One region of the Streptomyces sp. NPDC091280 genome, then DNA from elsewhere that is predicted to be linked to it. Evidence: riboswitches for the same ligand, from Rfam matches in the RefSeq annotation. Region 1 holds a riboswitch; the other holds the start of a gene.
The links. Region 1 has a riboswitch for cyclic di-AMP ahead of ACIQPR_RS41065 (M23 family metallopeptidase). Riboswitches for the same ligand answer to the same signal wherever they lie in the genome.

Region 1 (7,413 bases):
GGGGAAAGCAGCGAGGGGAAGTGGGGCCGAGGCCGCAGTCCGACACCCCTCTCCGGACGGTCCGCAGGGCCGCTCCGGACTCGCTTCACGTGTGGGAAACTGGTCTAGACAACCCTGAGACTCTGAAGGGCAGCATCACATGGCTGAGCGCCGCGTCAACGTCGGCTGGGCGGAGGGCCTTCACGCCCGCCCCGCCTCCATCTTCGTCCGGGCCACCACGGCCGCAGGTATCCCCGTGACGATCGCCAAGGCCGACGGCAACCCCGTCAACGCGGCCTCCATGCTCGCGGTCCTGGGCCTGGGCGCCCAGGGCGGCGAGGAGATCGTCCTCGCGTCGGACGCCGAGGGCGCGGACGCGGCCCTCGACCGCCTGGCGAAGCTGGTCGCGGAAGGTCTTGAGGAACTCCCCGAGACCGTCTGAGCGGCCTGGAATTGATGGTTGCGGTGATTTCGCCGCAAAAACGGTGACCGCAACCCCGAAGGGCTCGTCCGAATTACCGGGCGAGCCCTTCGCTATTCCACTTGCGGGCAGCAGAAATAATCCCCCGCGAATTACCCCCTCTTTGTATACGGCGCCCGTGTTAATGCCGGAGACCCGACATGTTTACGGGAGGTTGCGAAGTCCTCACACGGTCCGCGCCGTGCGCCCCGCCGGGAAAGCGCAGCCGGTGCGCGGCGCCCGCGCGTTCGGTGTGCAGGGCGGTGATCGCCCGCGCGCGCTCGGCGTCGCCGCGCGCCACGGCGTCCACGATCGCCCCGTGCTCCGCCCAGGACTCCACCGGGTTGGCCGGCACCTCCACCGCGTACATCCAGGCGATCTTGTGCCGCAGCTGGGTCAGCATCGAGGTCAGGGCGGGGCTTCCGGAGGCCTGGGCCAGCGTCTCGTGGAACCAGCTGCCCAAGGAGCGCAGATCCTCGCTGTTGCCCCTCCTGGCGCGCTCCTGGCCCAGCCGCACGAGGCCGCGCAGCACCTTGAGATGGGCCTCGGTGCGCCGCTGGGCGGCCCGCGAGGCACCGAGCGGCTCCAGCAGCATCCGCATCTCCAGCAGGTCGGCGGCCTCCTGCTCGGTCGGCTCCGCGACGCACGCGCCCGCGTGCCGACGGGTCACCACGAACCCCTCCGCCTCCAGCGTGCGCAGCGCCTCCCGCACGGGCACGCGCGAGACGCCGTACCGGCGCGCGAGGAGTTCCTCGGTGAGCCGGCCGCCGCGCTCGTAGACACCGGCGACGATGTCGTCCCGGATCGCCGTGCATACCGAGTGCGCCGGAATACGCATGTCCGACCTCCGCCTTAATCCCCGTGAAACGTCGACGATTGACGTGTGTTCCGTGACTCTATTGCAATCAGCGGGAATTTCCGATGGCGGACCGGAATCCATGGATATTTTTTGGACAGGAGGGGTCCGGAAACGCCGAAAGCCCCGGCCTGTGGGCCGGGGCTCCGGGAAGTGCGGTGGTGCGCGGTCAGACGTCGACGCCGTGCTTGCGGAGGTAGGCGACGGGGTCGACGTCCGAGCCGTACTCGGCGGTCGTGCGGGCCTCGAAGTGGAGGTGCGGTCCGGTGACGTTGCCGGTCGCCCCGGAGAGGCCGATCTGCTGGCCCGGGGTGACGCTCTGGCCGACCGAGACACCTATGGACGACAGGTGGCCGTACATGGTGTACATGCCGTCCGCCATCTTGATCACCACTTGATTGCCGTACGAGCCGCCCCAGCCGGCCTCGACGACGGTGCCGGAGCCCACCGCGTGGACACTGGTGCCGGTCGAGGCGTGGAAGTCGATGCCGGTGTGGGCACCGGAGGACCACAGGGAGCCGCCGGTCTTGTAACCGGTGGAGACGTACGAGCCGTAGACCGGCGCGACGAAGGTGTTGAGCTTCTTGCGCTCGGCCTCGCGGGCGGCGCGGGCGTGGGCCTCACGGGCCGCCTTCGCCTGGGCGGCGGCCTTGGCGCGGGCGGTCTCCTCGGCCAGCGTCTCGGCGGCGGCCTGCCGCTGGGCGACGGCCTGGGCGTCGATCTTCTCGGCCACGGAGTCGCCGATGGCGACGACGGGGGTGAGGCCGGTCTGCTCGGGGGCGGGTTCCGCGGCGAACGCCGGGGCGGCGGCCAGGGTGCCTACGACACCGGAGGTGGCGAGAGCCGCGACGCTGGCGGCGCGAACGGTGGTGCGATGGGTCCGGCTCGGGCGACGGTGCTTCCCGGTGGCGCGGGTGAACGCCATGAAGTGGCTGGTCCTTTCCTTCCTTCTCGCCTACCGGGTTAGCTGACGGGTTCGGAGCAGGAAGGTCTCCTACGGACTCCCCCGCCGTGCGCGCGGGCGTCCGATTCACCCCAGGGACTCATGTGGGTCCCCGGCTCCCCTGGCTCGCGCCGTACGGGGACTCGGCGATGACTGTCCGGTGCCGCGAGTGCGGCGCGGTGCCTGACGGACAGCCGGACCGACGCTAAGGGGGGCCACTTTCAATCCCCAAACGGATCACGGTTTTTGTAGCGCACGCCACAGGGCAGACAGGCAACCTCTCCCCCAATTCGGACAATGGGGAGCCCTGGTGACGCTTCCGTCACCGGGGCTCCCCACGCGCGCGTGCCGCTACGGCGACTACTCCGCCGGAACGACGGTCACTTGGCCGATGCCGAGAGCCTCGACGGGCTCCTTGATCTGCTCGGCGTCGCCGACGAGGATCGTCACCAGACGGTCCACCGGGAAGGCGTTGACGACCGCCGCGGTGGCCTCCACGGTGCCGGTCGCGGCGAGCTGCCGGTACAGCGTCGCCTGGTAGTCGTCGGGCAGGTACTGCTCGACCTGGTCGGCCAGGGTGCTCGCCACGGCCGCGGCGGTCTCGTACTTGAGCGGCGCCACCCCGACGAGGTTCTGTACGGCGATGTCCCGCTCGGCGTCGGTGAGGCCGCCCTCGGCGAGCTTGCGGAGCACCGTCCACAGGTCGTCCAGGGCGGGACCCGTGTTCGGGGTGTCCACGGAGCCGCTGATGGCGAGCATCGCGATGCCGGTGCCGTCGGGTGCGGATCGCAGCACCTGGCCGAACGAGCGCACACCGTAGGTGTAGCCCTTCTCCTCGCGCAGGACGCGGTCCAGGCGGGAGGTGAGGGTGCCGCCGAGGCAGTACGTGCCGAGCACCTGGGCCGCCCACACGCGGTCGTGCCGGTCGGCTCCGACCCGCCCGATGAGCAGCTGCGTCTGGACGGCGCCGGGCCGGTGCACGATGACGACCCGCCCGGTGTCGTCGGCGGTCACCGACGGCACGGGACGCGGCTCGGCGGTGGAGCCGGTCCACGCGCCCAGGGTGTCGGCGAGCAGGGCGTCCAGGTCGATGCCGGTGAGGTCGCCGACGACCACGACGGTGGCGGTCGCGGGGCGGACGTGCCGGTCGTAGAAGGCGCGGACGGACGCCGAGTCGATCTTCTCGACGGTGTCCTCGGTGCCCTGGCGCGGGCGCGACATGCGCGAGGTCGCCGGGAACAGCTCCTTGGAGAGCTCCTTGGCGGCGCGGCGGGACGGGTTGGCCGTCTCGTGCGGGATCTCGTCGAGGCGGTTGCGGACCAGCCGTTCGACTTCGCTGTCGGCGAAGGCGGGTGCCCTGAGGGCGTCCGCCAGCAGGCCGAGGCCCTTGGCCAGGCGCGAGGCCGGGACCTCCAGGCTCAGCCGGATGCCCGGGTGGTCGGCGTGCGCGTCGAGGGTGGCGCCGGAGCGCTCCAGCTCGGCGGCGAACTCCTCGGCGGAGTGCTTGTCGGTGCCTTCGGAGAAGGCGCGCGCGGTGATCGTGGCGACACCGTCCAGGCCGGCCGGTTCGGCGTCCAGGGGCGCGTCGAGGAGCACCTCGACGGCGACGACCTGCTGGCCGGGGCGGTGGCAGCGCAGCACGGTCAGGCCGTTGCCGAGCGTTCCGCGCTCGGGCGCCGGGAAGGCCCACGGCCGGGCCTCGCCCGCCTGGGGCTGCGGGTGGAATTCCATCGTGGCGAGCTCGGTCACTTCGCCGTCTCCTCGTTCTCGTCGCCGGCCTCGGCCGCTGCTTCGTCGTCGGTGTCGTCGCCGGCGTCCTCGTCCGCGACCGGCTCGTAGACGAGCACCGCGCGGTTGTCGGGCCGCAGGCGCGCCTTGGCGACCTCCTGGACCTCCTCCGCCGTGACGTCCAGGACGCGCTGTACGGCGGTCAGGGCGAGCTGCGGGTCGCCGAACAGGACGGCGTAGCGGCACAGTTCGTCCGCGCGGCCCGCGACCGTGCCGAGCCGGTCCAGCCACTCGCGCTCCAACTGGGCCTGGGCGCGCTCCATTTCCTCGGCCGTGGGGCCCTCCGCGGCGAACCGGGCGAGTTCCTCGTCGATGGCGGCCTCGATGACGGGCACCTCGACGTCACCGGACGTCTTGACGTCCAGCCACCCCAGGGAGGGCGCTCCGGCCAGCCGCAGCAGCCCGAAGCCGGCCGCGACGGCCGTACGGTCGCGTCGTACGAGGCGGTTGTAGAGGAGCGAGGACTCGCCGCCGCCGAGGATGGTGAGGGCGAGGTCGGCCGCGTCGGACGCGCGGGTGCCGTCCTCGGGGAGCCGGTAGGCGCACATCAGGGCGCGCGACGGGACCTCTTCCTCGACGATCTCGCGCAGTTCGCCGCCCATGGTGTCGGGCAGCGCGCCGTCACGGGGCGCGGGCTTGCCGTCGTGCGAGGCGATGGACCCGAAGTACTTCTCGATCCAGGCGAGCGTCTGCTCGGGGTCGATGTCGCCGACCACGGACAGGACGGCGTTGTTGGGCGCGTAGTAGGTGCGGAAGAACGCGCGCGCGTCCTCCAGGGTGGCCGCGTCCAGGTCCGCCATCGAGCCGATGGGCGTGTGGTGGTAAGGGTGGCCCTCCGGGTAGGCGAGGGCGGTCAGCTTCTCGAACGCCGTCCCGTAGGGCACGTTGTCGTAGCGCTGACGGCGTTCGTTCTTGACGACGTCCCGCTGGTTCTCCATGGACTCGTCGTCCAGGGCGGCCAACAGGGAGCCCATGCGGTCGGCTTCGAGCCAGAGGGCGAGCTCCAACTGGTGCGTGGGCATGGTCTCGAAGTAGTTGGTGCGCTCGAAACTGGTGGTGCCGTTGAGCGAACCGCCCGCTCCCTGCACCAGTTCGAAGTGGCCGTTGCCCTTCACCTGTCCGGAGCCCTGGAACATCAGGTGCTCGAAGAGGTGAGCCAGGCCGGTACGGCCCTTGACCTCGTGGCGCGAACCGACGTCGTACCAGAGGCACACCGCCGCGACCGGGGTCAGGTGGTCCTCGGAGAGGACCACGCGCAGACCGTTGGCCAAGCGGTGTTCGGTCGCTGTCAGACCGCCGGACCCTGCCTCGGCGGTGGCCGTGTGACCCATGGGCATGTACGTCCCTTCGATCGCGGATTCTCTGGCTGGAACCGCAGAAATCCTGCTCGTCCCGCCACTGTATGCAAGCGTGCGGACCCTCGGCGAAGTTCCCGGCGGACGTACGCCGAGAGCGAGATCGCGTAGCCTGCGGGCTGTCGCACACGTGGACCCACGCGGCCGTCGTCGGTGACGGAGCCGAGCGGCCGACGCCGGGTCCTGGTCCGCGTTGTCAGTGCCGCGGTCCACAATGGTTCACGTCAAGACCCCGTTCACGCTTCAGCAAGAGTGAGCCGAAGGGGAGCGACCCCCAGGCGAGCGACCAGAAAAGAGGAGCCGGCAGCGATGGCCCGCCGCAGCACGAAGACCCCGCCGCCCGACGACTCGTTCGAGGAGCGGATCCTCGACATCGACGTCGTCGACGAGATGCAGGGCTCCTACCTTGAGTACGCGTACTCGGTCATCTACTCCCGGGCCCTGCCGGACGCCCGGGACGGCCTGAAGCCGGTCCACCGACGCATCGTCTACCAGATGGACGAGATGGGCCTGCGCCCCGACCGCGGCTTCGTGAAGTGCGCACGTGTCGTCGGCGAGGTCATGGGCAAGCTGCACCCGCACGGCGACGCGTCGATCTACGACGCCCTGGTGCGCATGGCGCAGCCCTTCTCCATGCGCGTCCCGCTGGCCGACGGCCACGGCAACTTCGGCTCGCTGGGCAACGACGACCCGCCCGCCGCGATGCGGTACACCGAGTGCCGGCCGTCCGAGGCCGCGAACCTGATGACCGAGTCGATCGACGAGGACACGGTCGACTTCGCCCCGAACTACGACGGCCAGGAGCAGGAGCCGGTGGCCCTGCCCGCCGCCTTCCCGAACCTCCTGGTGAACGGCTCGTCGGGCATCGCCGTCGGCATGGCCACCAACATGCCGCCGCACAACCTGGGCGAAGTCATCGCGGCGGCCCGCCACTTGATCCGCTATCCGAACGCGGACCTGGACACCCTGATGCGGCACGTCCCCGGCCCCGACCTGCCGACGGGCGGCCGGATCGTCGGCCTGAGCGGCATCCGGGACGCGTACGAGACGGGCCGCGGCACCTTCAAGATCCGGGCCACGGTCACCGTGGACAACGTGACGGCGCGCCGCAAGGGCCTCGTCGTCACCGAACTGCCCTTCTCCGTGGGCCCGGAGAAGGTGATCTCCAAGATCAAGGACCTGGTCGGCGCGAAGAAGCTCCAGGGCATCGCCGACGTCAAGGACCTCACCGACCGCGCGCACGGCCTGCGCCTGGTCATCGAGATCAAGAACGGCTTCGTGCCGGAAGCGGTCCTGGAACAGCTCTACAAACTGACGCCGATGGAGGAGTCCTTCGGCATCAACAACGTCGCCCTGGTGGACGGCCAGCCCCTCACGCTGGGCCTCAAGGAGCTCCTGGAGGTCTATCTCGACCACCGCTTCGACGTCGTGCGGCGCCGCAGCGAGTTCCGCCGCACCAAGCGGCGCGACCGCCTCCACCTCGTGGAGGGCCTGCTCACCGCGCTCGTCGACATCGACGAGGTCATCCGGATCATCCGCTCCAGCGACAACTCCGCGCAGGCGAAGCAGAACCTGATGGAGCGCTTCTCGCTGTCGGACATCCAGACGCAGTACATCCTGGACACGCCGCTGCGCCGGCTCACCCGCTTCGACCGGATCGAGCTGGAGTCGGAGATGGAGCGGCTCACCGCGGAGATCGCCGAGCTGTCCCGCATCCTGGAGTCGGACACCGAGCTGCGCAAGCTGGTCTCGACCGAACTCGCCGCGGTGGCCAAGAAGTTCGGCACCGACCGGCGTACGGTCCTGCTGGAGTCGGCGGGCGTCCCGGCCGACGCGGTGCCGCTCCAGGTGGCCGACGACCCGTGCCGGGTGCTGCTCTCCTCGACGGGCCTGCTGGCCCGTACGGCGAACGGCGAGCCCTTCCCGGAGGACGCCGAGGCGCGGCGCGTCAAGCACGACGTGATCGTCTCCGCGGTCCCGGCCACGGCGCGCGGCGAGCTGGGCGCGGTCACCTCGACCGGCCGGCTGCTGC
Region 2 (7,413 bases), on a different contig from region 1:
TCGCCAACGGGGACGCGATCATCCTGCTGCGCGAGATGCTCGCCCCGGACTCGCTCGACGGGCTGCGGGTCTACTTCCCCGACCCCTGGCCGAAGAAGCGCCATCACAAACGGCGGCTGATCCAGGAGGAGTTCCTGACGCTGGCCGCGACCCGGCTCAGGCCCGGGGCGACCGTGCACTGCGCCACGGACTGGGAGCCGTACGCGGAGCAGATGCTCGAAGTGCTGGGCGCGCACCCGGACTTCGAGAACAGCCAACCCGACGGCGATTTCGCGCCTCGTCCGGACTTCCGGCCGCTGACCCGTTTCGAGGGGCAGGGACTGGACAAGGGTCATGTCGTGAACGATCTGCTGTTCCGTCGCGTACCCCACGACGACCAGCACTGACGCCAGGCTCCCTCGCGGGCCGTGCCCTTACCTCGTTAGGGTCGATGCCGTGGCCACGTACTCGCCGTACCCCCCGCACCCCGGCCACCCGGCCGGTGGTGTGCCCGGGCACGTGCCGCGCGGGCGCTGGTGGCACCGGACCGGGGTCCGCTACGGCGCGCTGATCGCCCTGCTGGCGCTCTCCGGGCTCGTCATCCTCGCGCTGGTACGCCAACAGACCGGCACGGAAGGGTTCTTGGTGGGTCTCGGGCTCGCCGTGCCGCCGGTGCCGCTGCTGATCGCCGCGTTCCGCTGGCTGGACCGGGTCGACCCCGGGCCCTGGCGGAACCTCCTCTTCTCCTTCGCCTGGGGCGCCTGCGCCGCCGCGCTGATAGCGATCGTCGCCAACAGCTTCGCCACGCGCTGGATAGCGACCGCGACCGCCGACCCGACCAGCGCGGACACCCTGGGCGCGACGGTGATAGCGCCGATCGTGGAGGAGTCGGCGAAGGCGGCGGCCGTGCTGCTCGTCTTCCTGTTCCGCAGACGGGACTTCACCGGGATCGTCGACGGGATGGTGATAGCCGGGGTCACCGCCACCGGCTTCGCGTTCACCGAGAACATCCTCTACCTCGGCACCGCCTTCGGCACCGACCAGCTCACCGGCGACCGCGGCTTCACCTCCGTGACGGCGGCGACCTTCTTCGTGCGGATCGTCATGTCCCCGTTCGCGCACCCCCTGTTCACCGTCCTGACCGGCATCGGCTTCGGCCTCGCCGCCCGCTTCCCCGACCGGCGGCACGTCCGGCGCGTCCTAGCCGCGCTGACCGGACTACTGCTCGCGATGGGCATGCACGCGGTCTGGAACGGCTCCTCGACCTTCGGCCAGTACGGCTTCTTCGAGGTCTACGGCCTGTTCATGGTGCCCGCGTTCGGTCTGCTGACCTGGCTGGCGGTCTGGACCCGGCAGCGTGAACTGCGCGCGGTGCGCGAGGAGTTGCCGGTATATGTGCTCGCGGGCTGGCTGACCCCGGGCGAACCGTTCGTGCTCGGCTCGATGCGGGGCCGCCGGCTGGCCCGCGAGTACGCCGGCCGGCATCTCGGCCGCCCCGGCGCCCGCTCGGTGGCCCGCTACCAGGCCCGCGCGACCTCCCTGGCGTTCCTGCGGCACCGGGCGGCGCGGGGCCGCGCCCGCGCCGACTTCGCCGTACGGGAAAGGGAGTTGCTGCACGAGCTGTGGCAGGGGCGGGAGGTGGCGCGGCCCGCGCTGGAGTACGCGGCGCGGGCGGTCGCGCCGCCGGTGCCGGTGGTGGTGCCGCCGTGGCCGGTGTACGGGGTGTACGGGACCGCGGCGGCGCCGCAGTCCGCGTACAACCCCTACCGGAGCTGACGACCCTCAGGCGGAGGCCTGGTTCAGGCGCTCGATCTCGGCGTCGGTGAGCGTCAGTTCGGCCACGGCGAGCAGGTCGGGCAGCTGCTCGACGTCGCGGGCGGAGGCGATCGGGGCGGCGACCGTGGGCTGGGCGGCGAGCCAGGCCAGGGCGACCGTCGCGACGGCGGCGTCGTGGGCGCGCGCGATCTCGTCCAGGGCGGTCAGCACCTGCCGGCCGCGCTCGGATTCGAGGTGGCCGGCGGCCCGTCCGGCGCGCGGGCTGTCCACGGTCGTGCCGGGCCGGTACTTGCCGGTGAGGAAGCCGGCCGCGAGGGCGAAGTAGGGCAGCGCCGCGAGGCCGTTGCGCTCGGCCACGTCCCGGAGTTCGCCCTCGTAGGTGTCGCGGGAGACGAGGTTGTAGTGGGGCTGGATCGCGACGTAGCGGGCCAGGCCCTCGCGGTCGGAGAAGTCGAGGGAGGCCTGGAGGCGTTCGGGCGTGATGTTGGAGGCCGCGATGTACCGCACCTTGCCCGCCGTCACCAGTTCGTCCAGGGCGCCGACGATCTCCTCGACCGGCACCTCGACCTGGTCGAAGTGGGTGTAGTAGAGGTCGATGTGGTCGGTGTCCAGGCGGCGCAGGGAGGCGTCGGCGGCGGCCTTGATGTTGGCGGCGGACAGGCCGGGGAAGTCGGGGTGCTGGCTGACCTTGGTGGCGATGACGACGTCGGAGCGGTTGCCGCGGGCCTTGACCCACTTGCCGATGACGGTCTCGGACTCGCCGCCCTGGTTGCCCGGGGCGAACGCGGAGTAGGAGTCGGCGGTGTCGACGAAGTTGCCGCCCGCGGCGGCGTAGGCGTCGAGCACCGCGAAGGAGGTGGCCTCGTCGGCGGTCCACCCGAACACGTTGCCGCCGAGGTTCAGCGGGAAGATCTCCAGGTCGGACCGGCCCAGCTTGCGAAGAGAAGTCATGCTCCACGTCAACCGCCGGACCGGAACCGGATATTCCATCAGGTGGGTCAGGGGTTGAGGCCCTTGCTGCGCAGCCAGGGCGCCGGGTCGCTCGCGGTGGCCGCGCCGTTGATGTGGACCTCCAGGTGGAGGTGCGGCCCGGTCACGTTGCCGGTCGCGCCCACGCGGCCGATGACGTCTCCGGTGGCGACCTTCTGGCCGACGCTGACGTTGATCGAGGACTGGTGGCAGAACCACAGCTCGGTGCCGTCGTCGAGGGTGAGGATCGTGCGGTAGCCGTAGGAGCCGGCCCAGCCCGCCTCGGTGATCGTGCCGCTGTGGATGGCCTTGATCAGGGTGCCGGTGGGGGCGGCGAAGTCGAGTCCGGTGTGGTAGCCGGAGGACCACATGGAGCCGGCCTGGCCGAAGGTGCCGGTGATCGTGTACGAGGCGACCGGCAGCGTGTACTGCTTGGCGAGCGCGGCGAGTTTCGCGCTCTCGGCCTTCTTCTTGGCGGCGGCCTCGGCGGCCTTCTTCGCGTCGGCGGCCTTCTTCGCGGCGTCCTGCTCGGCCTTCGCGGCGGCGGCGTCGAGCTGCTTGGCGACGGCGGCCTCGGCGGCGGCCTGGGACCGGCCGTCGACCTGGAGCTGCTGGTACTCGGCCTGCTCCATGATCCGGTTGCGCAGCAGTTCACCCGCGTCCGAGGTGCCCTTGGCGGTCTCGTTGGCGGTGACGCCGACGCTGCTGAGCGCGGTCGCGGAACCCTTGGGGGTGCTCGCGGAGTCGTCCAGCAGATGACCCACGGAGGGCAGGTCGGGCAGGGAGATCGAGACGGGCGGCTTGCCGGTGTTGGCGCTGGCCATCCCGCCGGCGCTCACGGCGGCTATGACACCGACGCCCAGGACGGTGGAGCTGCGGGCGAATCCCCCGCCACCACGCTGCTTGGCGACACGGTGCTTGCCGCGGTTGGGAAGAACGGTCTCCGCGCTGGGATTCCACTCCTCCCAGGGGCCCTCGTCGGGACGGTGACCGCCGTAGACGAACGGGGCTTCTGGGGCAGCCTGGTTGGACGCCACGTGGGCGTGCTCCTTTCCTTCCTTCTCGCCTACCGGGTTAGCTGACGGGTTCGGAGCAGGAAGGTCTCCTACGCGCGTAAACCGGTCGTGTTCCCACGACTGTCGACGTGCGATTCACCCCAAGTGGTGGTTCCCCGGTTCCCTCGCGGGATTCGGCGCGTGCGCACGGAGCTGTCTCTTGTGACGGCTGGGACGACCGTGCTGCGTTATCGAACGTTAATAGACACGGGCGTCCGTTTCCAAGCCCGTTCGCTTGATCATTAACCTTTCCTTGCTGGACGAAAGGGCCCACCACCGGCGAAAAACGGGTGAGTTGACCGGTCACGGCCGACGTACGGCGATCATCGCCATGTCGTCCGCCATCCCGCCCCCGGCATAACGGCGCACCTCTTTGGCGAGGATTCCGAGCAGTGCCACCGGACTGCGGAAGGTCCGCCCGGCCAGCCGCTCCCCCGGGTCGTAGAACACACCGTGGCCGTCGCGGGCCTCGGTCAGCCCGTCGGTGTACAGGAGCAGGGTGGCGCCGCCGGGGAACGCGAACTCCTCGGCCCGGTCGGGCCAGTAGCCCAACTCGCCCATTCCCAGGGGCAGTGCGGGCTCCTTGACGAGCAGGGCGTCCACGCTGCCGTCCGCGCGCAGGAGCAGCGGCGGCGGATGGCCGCGGTCGACGATCCGTACGACACCGTCGCCGTGCGGGAGTTCGGCGAGGACGGCCGTGGTGAAGCCCTCGACCGCGTCGAGCCCGTCGCGCCGGGTGCCCTCGCGCGCCAGCGCCCGCTCCAGCCGCTGCGCGACCGCCTCCAGGGTGGCCTCCTGCTCGGCCGCCTCCCGGAACGCCCCGATCACCACGGCCACGGCGGCGACCGCGCCCATGCCCTTGCCGCGCACGTCGCCGACGACCAGGCGTACGCCGTGCGGGGTGTCCTGGACCGCGTACAGGTCGCCGCCGATGAACGCGCCCTCCTGGGCCGCCTCGTAGCGGGCGGCGATCTCGAACCCGCCGATCCGCTCGGCCGGTTCGGGCAGTACGGCGCGCTGGGCGGCCTCGGCGATCTCGCGCACGGAGGCGAGCTGTTCGCTGCTGCGGCGGACCAGGACGTTGATGAGGACGGCGAGCGCGGCGACCGTGGCCACGGTGGCCGACTCGGTGAGCGCGTCGATGTGGAGGAGGATGCCGAGCCTGAGGTGGATCACCAGGACGACGGCGACGGAGGCCAGCCCGGTGAGGACGGTGCCGCGCCGCGAGTAGAGCGGGGCGGCGATCAGCGGGGCGGCGGTGAAGAAGGGGGCCGCGGTGAAGTCCTGCGGGGTGAAGTAGTCGTAGAACGCCCCGACGACGAGCAGCAGCGCGGGCAGCCGGCGGACGAAGGCGAGGCCCCGGTCGGGCACGGGATCGCTGCGCACATACCGACCGTCCTCCACGCGTCCAGTCTTTCGTGGCGGGGGGAGGGTGGCGAGCGGGGTGGGCCGACCGTGGCGGGAGAAACACCTAGGGCCGGAATCCATTTCTGGACTCCGGCCCTAGGCCTTGAGTAGCGGGGACAGGATTTGAACCTGCGACCTCTGGGTTATGAGCCCAGCGAGCTACCGAGCTGCTCCACCCCGCGCCGTTGTGTCTCCAACTATACGCCATCCACGGGGCCCGATGTCACACACGTTTCAGTCGGCGGGGTTACCGGCGTGCGTGAGGGTCTCCCAGGAGACGAAGAGGTCGTCGCTGCCGGCCGGGCGGGTGCTCGCGGCGAGCCGGTGCGCGGCGGGCACCTTCATGCCGAGCCGGTCCTCCAGGTGGTTGAGCGGGACCTCCAGGTCGGTCCCCATGTTCCGGTCGACCTTCCCGCCGCACAGCCAGGCGGGGGCGGCCTCGCCCAGCTGGTAGCGGGCGTGGAATTCGAGGGCGGCGGCGAGCCGGTCCTTGACGTCCTTGTAGAGGTCGACGCCCTGGTGCCAGGCGGTCTCGGCGATGTGCCCGGTGGCGGCCAGCGAGTACCCGACGTGCTTGAAGTTGCGGCAGGTCTCCTGGGCGATGCCGTCCTTGAAGGTGGTCTGCTTGAACCAGTACGTCGTGAGCTTCTGCGGGGTGGTGACGGTGGAGCGGGCCGGGGTGAGCGGCACCTTGCCGTCCTTCTCCAGGTAGAAGTAGGCGGGCACGCGGTCGCGGAAGCGGGCGACGGCCGCGTCGAAGGCCTTGTGGTCGTCGAGGAAGACGGCGATGCCGATCGCCGCGTCCGTCATCGCGAGGTCCCAGTTGCCGTTGTAGTCCGGCAGGTCCTTCGTCACCTCGGGCTGGTAGGCGGTGCGCAGCATGGTCGCGAACCGCCGCACCCGGTCGGCGGGCCATCCGGCGCCCGGCGCGTACCGCACGATCTCCGCCGCCCGCGCCCAGGTCGACCCGGCCCACGCGGTCTGGAGTCCGGCGTCCTCGGAGGTGTGCTCCTTCATCTTCGCCGACCAGTCGTCCATGATCTCCCGCGCCTTGAGCGCGTGGTGCTGCTTCCCGGTGATGCTGAACAGCAGGGCCTGCGTGTACGCGGCGATGGCGTCCTCGCGCTCCTCGACGCACCCGTGCGCGGCCTTGCCGTTCCAGGGGCAGTCGACGTCGGCGTAGGGCTTCGCCGTGTACTTGTACGACCCGTACTTGCTGTCCCGCATCCCGAAGTACGCCTTCAGCCAGGGCTGCTTCCCGGCCGCCACGTTCTTGCGTACGGCGTCCAGCTGCGCCTTGCTGACCAGCACTCCGGGATGCGTGAACGCCGCACCGGCGGGCAGCGCCCGTGCCATGGTCCGCGTACCGGTGTCCGCCGCCCCGCACGAGGCGAGAAGCCCTACGGCCACGGACGCGCCCAGCACCGCCACTGCCCTCATGTGTCCTACCTCCGCGTTGTCCCTACCGGGTCCTTCGCAGCGTGGCCCTTCGGGGAGCGGGCCGCAGGATTTGATGGGCCGATCGGTCGTGACGGCCCGGCGCCGGGAGGGCCGTGAGGTGCCGGGCCATGCCGGGGCACTCAGCCGAGCAGATGACGGTTCGGCGCCTTCGCCCGCTCCGCGTACTCCGGGAGTACGACCACGCAGACCCCCCGCGCGGCCAGCGCCCCGCTTCCGTCGGCCGCCGTCACGAACGTGTCCGGCTCGCGCCAGGCCGTGACCACGCGCCGTCCGCCCGCGTCGAGGATCAGCCGGGCGCAGGGCCTGGGGCGGGAGGCGCGGTGGGTGCAGGGTTCGAGGCTGGTGTAGACGGTGGCGGTCGCCAGGCGCGGGTCCGCCGGGTCCAGTTTGGCGAGGGCCGCCTCCTCCGCGTGGACGACCGGGTCGCCGGCTTCGCGGGAGTGGCCGCGGGCCAGTTCCGTGCCGTCCTCGGCCACCACCACCGCGCCGACGCTGAACGCGGTCCGCGAGGGCGGGCAGTCGGCGGCCAGGTCGCAGGCGAGGGCGAGCCAGTGGTGGTCGGCGGCGGCGGGGAGGCCGCCGGTGCCGGGGGCGGTGGGTTCGTAGCGCATGAGGACGACGTCCTCGATGGGGCGGGTCTCGACGAGACGCAGTCGGCCCGGCTGGTAGGTGCCCGGGCCGAAGAGGCGGGGGGCGTCCGGGGTGCCCACGAAGAGGGGGGACAGGACGAGTTGGAGTTCGTCGGCCAGTCCCTGCTGGAGGAGCT

Region 2: another riboswitch for cyclic di-AMP. It lies ahead of ACIQPR_RS13360 (M23 family metallopeptidase); the one in region 1 lies ahead of ACIQPR_RS41065 (M23 family metallopeptidase).

The regions. Positions count from the first base shown of each region.
Region 1 covers NZ_JBIVUZ010000017.1:113,838-121,250, reverse strand. The annotation lists gene ACIQPR_RS41075 (HPr family phosphocarrier protein) at 140-421, shown strand; gene ACIQPR_RS41070 (GntR family transcriptional regulator) at 582-1,277, opposite strand; gene ACIQPR_RS41065 (M23 family metallopeptidase) at 1,465-2,220, opposite strand; cyclic di-AMP (ydaO/yuaA leader) riboswitch at 2,234-2,397, opposite strand; gene ACIQPR_RS41060 (M16 family metallopeptidase) at 2,599-3,987, opposite strand; gene ACIQPR_RS41055 (M16 family metallopeptidase) at 3,984-5,357, opposite strand; gene ACIQPR_RS41050 (DNA topoisomerase (ATP-hydrolyzing) subunit A) at 5,691-7,413, shown strand, end outside.
Region 2 covers NZ_JBIVUZ010000003.1:715,759-723,171, reverse strand. The annotation lists gene trmB (tRNA (guanosine(46)-N7)-methyltransferase TrmB) at 1-386, shown strand, start outside; gene ACIQPR_RS13370 (PrsW family intramembrane metalloprotease) at 436-1,755, shown strand; gene ACIQPR_RS13365 (aldo/keto reductase) at 1,762-2,706, opposite strand; gene ACIQPR_RS13360 (M23 family metallopeptidase) at 2,754-3,761, opposite strand; cyclic di-AMP (ydaO/yuaA leader) riboswitch at 3,773-3,929, opposite strand; gene ACIQPR_RS13355 (PP2C family protein-serine/threonine phosphatase) at 4,083-5,267, opposite strand; tRNA gene ACIQPR_RS13350 (tRNA-Met) at 5,295-5,368, opposite strand; gene ACIQPR_RS13345 (alginate lyase family protein) at 5,421-6,626, opposite strand; gene ACIQPR_RS13340 (dihydrofolate reductase family protein) at 6,767-7,413, opposite strand, start outside.